Regions from separate parts of the Dorea amylophila genome, predicted to be linked through region 2. Evidence: riboswitches for the same ligand, from Rfam matches in the RefSeq annotation. Region 2 holds a riboswitch; the other holds the start of a gene.
The links. Region 2 has a riboswitch for thiamine pyrophosphate ahead of thiW (energy coupling factor transporter S component ThiW). Riboswitches for the same ligand answer to the same signal wherever they lie in the genome.

Region 1: it holds a riboswitch for thiamine pyrophosphate, as region 2 does, so the genes downstream of both, thiS (sulfur carrier protein ThiS) here and thiW (energy coupling factor transporter S component ThiW) in region 2, are expected to answer to the same signal.

The regions. Positions count from the first base shown of each region.
Region 1 covers NZ_JAOQJW010000006.1:97,977-101,398, reverse strand. Annotated here, with positions in the region: gene thiH (2-iminoacetate synthase ThiH) at 1-44, opposite strand, end outside; gene OCV72_RS05160 (thiazole synthase) at 57-845, opposite strand; gene thiF (sulfur carrier protein ThiS adenylyltransferase ThiF) at 890-1,573, opposite strand; gene thiS (sulfur carrier protein ThiS) at 1,579-1,776, opposite strand; TPP riboswitch at 1,970-2,075, opposite strand; gene OCV72_RS05145 (hypothetical protein) at 2,165-2,464, opposite strand; gene OCV72_RS05140 (LysR substrate-binding domain-containing protein) at 2,562-2,978, opposite strand; gene OCV72_RS05135 (5-methyltetrahydropteroyltriglutamate--homocysteine S-methyltransferase) at 3,267-3,422, opposite strand, start outside.
Region 2 covers NZ_JAOQJW010000001.1:144,404-147,825, forward strand. Annotated here, with positions in the region: gene thiC (phosphomethylpyrimidine synthase ThiC) at 1-940, opposite strand, end outside; gene thiW (energy coupling factor transporter S component ThiW) at 1,149-1,676, opposite strand; TPP riboswitch at 1,777-1,886, opposite strand; gene OCV72_RS00690 (DUF1810 domain-containing protein) at 2,048-2,677, shown strand; gene lepB (signal peptidase I) at 2,822-3,352, shown strand.

The DNA of each region.
Region 1 (3,422 bases), on a different contig from region 2:
AAAATACTTTCATTAATATGTGTATCTTCATGATTTGTTCCCATTTGTCGTGCCTCCTAATCCTGCAGAAATCCAGTCAGCGGTGAAGATGCACTTGCACCACGCTCAATCGTTCTTCCAAGTCCGGAAAGGTACGCACTTCTGCCCGCTTCGATTGCTTTCTTAAATGCTTCCGCCATCGCCGGTACATCTCCCGCAGTCGCAATTGCTGTATTTGCCATAACTGCGGCTGCTCCCATCTCCATTGCCTCGCATGCCTGGGACGGACGTCCGATTCCGGCATCTACGATGATTGGCAGATCGATCTCATCGATCAGGATCTGAATAAAGTCTTTTGTGCTAAGCCCTTTATTTGATCCGATCGGTGCGCCAAGCGGCATGATACATGCTGCACCGGCATTTGCAAGATCTCTTGCAGCATTCAGATCTGGATACATGTACGGCATAACCACGAATCCTTCTTTTGCAAGAATTTCTGTAGCTTTGATCGTCTCATAATTATCCGGAAGGAGATATTTCGAATCTCTTACCACTTCCACTTTGACGAAATTGCCACATCCGACTTCTCTGGAAAGTCTGGCAATACGTACCGCTTCTTCTGCATTTCTGGCTCCTGATGTATTCGGAAGAAGTGTCACATCTTCCGGAATATAATCCAGAATATTTGCCAGACCGCCTTCATTTGCACGACGGAGTGCCAGTGTGATAATCTGTGCCCCTGCTTTTTCCACACATGCTTTCACCAGATCCAGTGAAAATTTTCCTGAACCAAGTATAAAACGGGACGTAAATTCTTTCCCTCCAAGGGTAAATGTATCCGCTTTCTTTATTTCTGTGTTGTCCATAATCCAATCCTTCTTTCTTATTATTTGTCTTTTCTATATGTTTTTTACACATCTTCTTCCCCAAGAATCAGACGTGTGATCATATTTGCTTCATGCGCTGCACAGATGGCCACTCTCGGTGCCATCAGGCCATTTCCATACGTTGGTGCCGTCTCGCGGTCTCCGCACAGGTAAAAGTTCTTCATTAACTTCTGTGTGCGAATCGTATTACTGCTTCCGTATCCTGCCATACCGGTTGCCGATACCAGTTTCTTTTCCGGAAAATGTTCCAGTATTCCATTTACCAGCATTGCTTTCGCTTCTGGATTATCGAATGCTTCACACACAATCGGTTCGTCACAAAATAATTTCGTAAGATTTTCTTCTGTGACTTTTACGCAATCTGTATCGATATCCAGATATGGATTGATCTTTAACAATAATGATTTCAGCGCATCTGTCTTATACATCCCGATATGCTCCATAAAATACTGCTGCCGGTTCAGATTCGTGATATCCACCACATCAAAATCAATCAAATGCAGATGGCCGACTCCGATTCTTGCAAGTGCATATGCCACGTTTGATCCCAATCCGCCAAGCCCGGCGATTGCAACCCTCCCCGCTGACAGAAGTTTCTGTTTCTCCGGAGAATGTCTCTCATTTAATGCTGCCACAATCTCTTCTTTACTAAGTACTTTTTCTTTCTCTGTATTCTCCGTCATATTTTCTAATCCGGTTTCTTCCATGAATGTTAGCCTCCTCCCACGAATGTCACAACTTCCAGACGGTCGCCGTCTTTTAACATGGTATCGGAATAGCTGTATTTCGGAAGAATATCTCCATTTAACTCTACAGCGATTCTTTTTACCTGATACTGATTCTGTTCCAGATATTCTGCAACAGTCGTATTCTCTGTCAGATTGATTTCTTTTCCATTTACGATAATCATGCGTTCTCCTTTCCCGGATCATACTTTCAAAAGTACTTGTCAGATAAAAAAGAGTTCACGAAGTAAATACACCCGTGGTGGTGCACCCCTTCGTGAACTCTCGTTCACTCTCAACTTATCCGATATTCTATTGTTCCTGATTTACGTCACATAGCAACAAAAAAGAGAGATACCAACTAAATGCATCTCTCCTAAAATCTACGTTATACATTCCTACGTTGGCATTATCCAAATCAGGTATATGGGTCGAAGTTCTTAACTTCCTCTCAGCCTGTACACAAGCTCCCCGTGTTTTATCTACATGTTTAAGTATAGAAACACCTGCACGAAATGTCAACTCATTTTTTCTGATTTCTGACTTTTTTCGAAACAACTATTTTTATTCATTCTATTTATTATCAAAAGTAATATTCCGTACCATATTTCTGTTAATCAGCTGTGTTCCCTTCTTGGTATCAACCTTTACCCACTGTATATCTGCGTCCATGAGCTTTCCTTTGATTGCTCCTACTTCGTTGAACAGACTTACCGTACAATCTTTTCCCATATACTGATCTAACATTGAACCATCCATATCTTCTTCCATCCTTTCTCCATTTACGATCGTGATTACATTATTTGCCGCCTGTACTGCCATCACCGTAACCATATTCAGGTTATTAATCGCTACCATCGTTGCAACATCCATGTAGTCCACCTCCATCTTTTTTGCAGGTCTTGTTATCAGTATATCATACTTCCAGATGATAGAACGATTTTTATTGCCTCCATAACGAATTGTACGTTTATGGCATCAGACCTTCTGTTCTGATAAATTTCAGAAATTTTCCTGCCACCGGTGACAGACTCTTCTCCCATGCAAGCCCGATTTCGATCAGCTCTGCTGGTACAAGTTTCCGGTGGCATACGCCCTCATAATCCGGCAGACTGTTGATCTGATTCGTAATGCTCACACCCATTCCCGCTGCCGCCATCGCATATGTTGCCTGAATATCCATTGTCGAAAACTGTACATTCGGCTTAATCCCATGCTTATCCAGATAACGTGTTCCACCAATATCTAATCCTGGACATGTTGCAATATAGGCTTCCGTCTCTGCAAATTTTGCCGAAAATGTCTTTCTTTTTGCCAGCTTGTGTCCCTCCGGCAATAATGCTTGTACAAGGTACGATCTGCGCTGTAACCCTGTACTTCGGTGCACCCGTTACCGTAAAAGCAATGTTAGGAAATGCCGCTTCTCACCCTGTCATGGCAAAAAGCGGCATCATATACCTGCAACTTATATCATTTTTCTATCCTTTGTGTTATACCGGCGGAACCTTCACCGGTACTTATAACGGACTTTGGAAAATGGTTCTGACGTTAGCCGGAAGTACGCTCCAGATTGCACTTCGCGTAATCTTAACCTGGTTCTTCTTCCCTCATTTCGGGCTGGCAGCCCCTGCCATTGCTACCAGTATCGGCTGGCTTATGGCCAATCTGTTCTGGCTTATCTGTCTGACCAGACTTCGTCGGCAATCTCTTTTACAAGCTTAAGCTTTGCCCACTGTTCTTCTTCTGTCAGCTTATTACCGATCTCGCAGGATGCAAATCCGCACTGCGGGCTTAAGTATAAGCGGTCAAGCGGAACATATTTTGCTGCTTC
Region 2 (3,422 bases):
CGATAGCGGATGTGATGTGATCGTAACCTGGAGCAATATCCGTAACAAGAGGGCCAAGTACATAGAACGGAGCACCCATGCAGATACTCTGCTGTACTTTCATGTTGGCAGCAACCTGATCAAGCGGTACATGTCCCGGTCCTTCTACCATTACCTGTACATTGTGGTCCCATGCACGTTTTGTAAGTTCTCCAAGACGCACCAGTTCTTCAATCTGGCATACATCGGTAGCATCGGCCAGACATCCAGGGCGGCATGCATCACCAAGGGAGATAGTAACATCATATTCTTCGCAGATATCAAGAATCTCATCATAGTGTTCGTAGAAAGGATTTTCTTCTCCGGTCATACACATCCATGCAAATACAAGACTTCCGCCACGGCTTACAATATTCATTTTACGTTTGTGTTTTTTTATCTGTTCAATCGTTTTACGTGTAATTCCGCAGTGAAGTGTGACAAAGTCCACACCATCTTCTGCGTGAAGACGGACAACGTCGATGAAGTCCTGCGCAGTCAGAGTTGCAAGATCTCTTTGATAGTGGATGACACTGTCGTATACAGGAACAGTACCGATCATAGCAGGACATTCATGTGTCAGTTTCTGGCGGAATGGCTGTGTGTTACCGTGGCTCGATAAATCCATGATGGCTTCAGCACCAAGATTTACAGCGCTCATAACTTTTTCCATTTCAATATTGTAATCCTTACAGTCGCGGGATACACCAAGGTTTACATTGATCTTGGTACGGAGCATGCTTCCGACACCTTCCGGATCAAGACTGGTGTGATTCTTGTTGGCACAGATTGCAACCTTGCCTTCTGCAACAAGTTTCATAAGTGCTTCTGTTGTCATGTTTTCTTTTTTTGCTACAATTTCAATTTCAGGAGTGACAATTCCTTTTCTTGCAGCATCCATCTGTGTTGTGTAATTTCTCATGTGTTTGCCTCCGTTAAAAAATTAAATATAAGGTTATAATGCGTCAGCAAAAACACACAGATTTCGATGCAGGAAAACATTTCTCTACACAGATCTGAGGTTCATAAAAGAACTATGAAATTACTGACGCCTATATCAGATGGGAAAATCTGATACTTGTGTATGCGGTACAAGGTGGTGTCCCCAATGTACCGTTTCTAAACAACTCTTAACGAGTCGTTTTTATCATAGCCATTACGCCGCCTTTATTCAGCGCTGTAATCAGCAGAAATGCAAGAATGCTTCCTGCAATAGTAGAAATCAGAAATGGAACTACATAGACAAAGATCCCGGCAGGAGTGATTCCCATAATATATACTGCAACAGGATAAGCAGCCAGGCCGCCAAGAATTCCTGTGCCGAGTGCCTCTGCAAGACAAGTCAGGCTGAGCTTGTGGCAAATGGAGTATACAAGTCCACAGCAAAGTGCTCCAACCATACTTCCGGGAAAAGCCATCATGCTGCCAAGACCAAGCAGATTTCGTAACAGGCTGGCACAAAATGCAATTCCTACACTGTACCAGGGCCCTAACGTGACTGCTGCCAGGATATTAATAATATGCTGTACAGGTGCACATTTACTGCCTGCAACCGGAAAGCTTAAGAAACTTCCGACGATGGCAAGAGCCGTAAATACACCGGCAAGAGCCAGTCGTCTTGTCCGTGAAGAGTCTGATGATAAAGTTGTGTGTGTCATAAATAAACATTCCTTTCATAAAAAAATACCCTTCATTCATAAAGCGGATGGAGGGTACAAAAAGTAAAAAAAGAAGAGATGCGGGGGCATCTCTGTCAAATCAATACATGGTATGAATCCCTCCGTTGGCATTATCCAAATCAGGTAAAGGGTCGAAACGGAATTACGCTTCCTCTCAGCCGGTTTTCTCCAGCTCCCCTGTTAATATGAACTTTATTCACGAATTATTATAGCGCAGTCAATATCAGATAGCAAGAGAGAATGAGAAATTTTATATACATGTGATAGAAAATTATGGTAATATATAGAAAGATGTTGTAAATGAATATGTTGCTTTAAAGCACAGATGTGTGAACTGGAGGTTCAGAAGAATGAGAGAGAATAATTTAGCAAGGTTTATAAAAGCACAGGATTCTGATTATAAGACAGCTCTTGCAGAGATTAAGAGTGGACATAAGAGAAGTTGCTGGATGTGGTACATTTTTCCGCAGATTCAGGGGTTGGGGAGTAGTGGTACTGCAATGTACTACGCTATTGAAGACTATGAAGAAGCTAAAGCATATATAGAAAACGCAGTGACAAATGCACATTTAAGAGAGATTTCAGAGGTACTTTTGCAACTGGAATCAGATGATGCAACCAGAGTCATGGGATGGCCTGATGATCTGAAACTGCGTTCGTCAATGACGTTGTTTGCGCTGGCGGCAAAAGAGAATGAAGTCTTTCGGAGAGTACTGGATAAGTTCTTTGATGGAAAATTAGATGTGCAGACAGTAGATATCCTGGATATGGGATATCTGGTGATGAGAATTGATGAACCGGATTTTGGGTGTGAAGGAAGACCGGACGGGGTAGAACCAATGGCTAAAGTAACCCTTCTGAAGCTGAAAAGTGAAGAAGAGATCCAGTTAGAGATTCCGGATGCAGAACTTTACCGGAAAGAGATTGTTGAGGGGAGCGAAGTTGCAGTCAGTCCGGATGGAGTCATGATTAAGATGTAAACAGATCAGGGAGCCGTTTCAGAAGACGATAAGTAAATAAGACGGGTAATAATAAGTAATAAAGGGGAGTTTCAGGTGAAAGACAGAGACGAGAAAAAAGAGACCAAGAAGAAAAGAAAAGAAGAGAAAGAAGAACTGACCGGTATGGCGGCTGTATGGGATTATCTGAAAACATTTCTGATCATATTCTGTGTTGTATTTGCAATGAACAAACTGGTGTATATCAATGCCGTGATTCCGTCGGAATCCATGCAGGATACGATCATGAAGGGGGACCGTGTACTGGGAAACCGTCTGGCATATATAAAGGATGATCCGGAGAGATATGACATTGTAATCTTCAAATATCCAGATGATCCGTCCAAGATTTTTATCAAGCGCGTGATCGGACTGCCAGGAGAGACGGTTACCGTGAAAGACGGGAAGATTTACATTGATGGAAAAGAGCAGACACAGGCGGTAAGCTTCTGCCCGGAAGAGATGGCAGGAAGCTTCGGACCTTATGAAGTTCCGGAAGATAGTTATTTTGTAATGGGGGATAACCGGAACAATAGTCTGGATTCCAGATACTGGGATAACACGTATGTAAAGAAAGAGGCAATTCTGGCCAAAGCAGGATTCCGGTACTGGCCGCTTAATAAAGTTGGATTTGTAAATAAATCTGCAGAAAAATAGTTGCAATTGTTTTCCGCGTTTTATATAATGAATAAAGTTTTGCGAGAAAAGGCTCTGAAGCGATATCAGG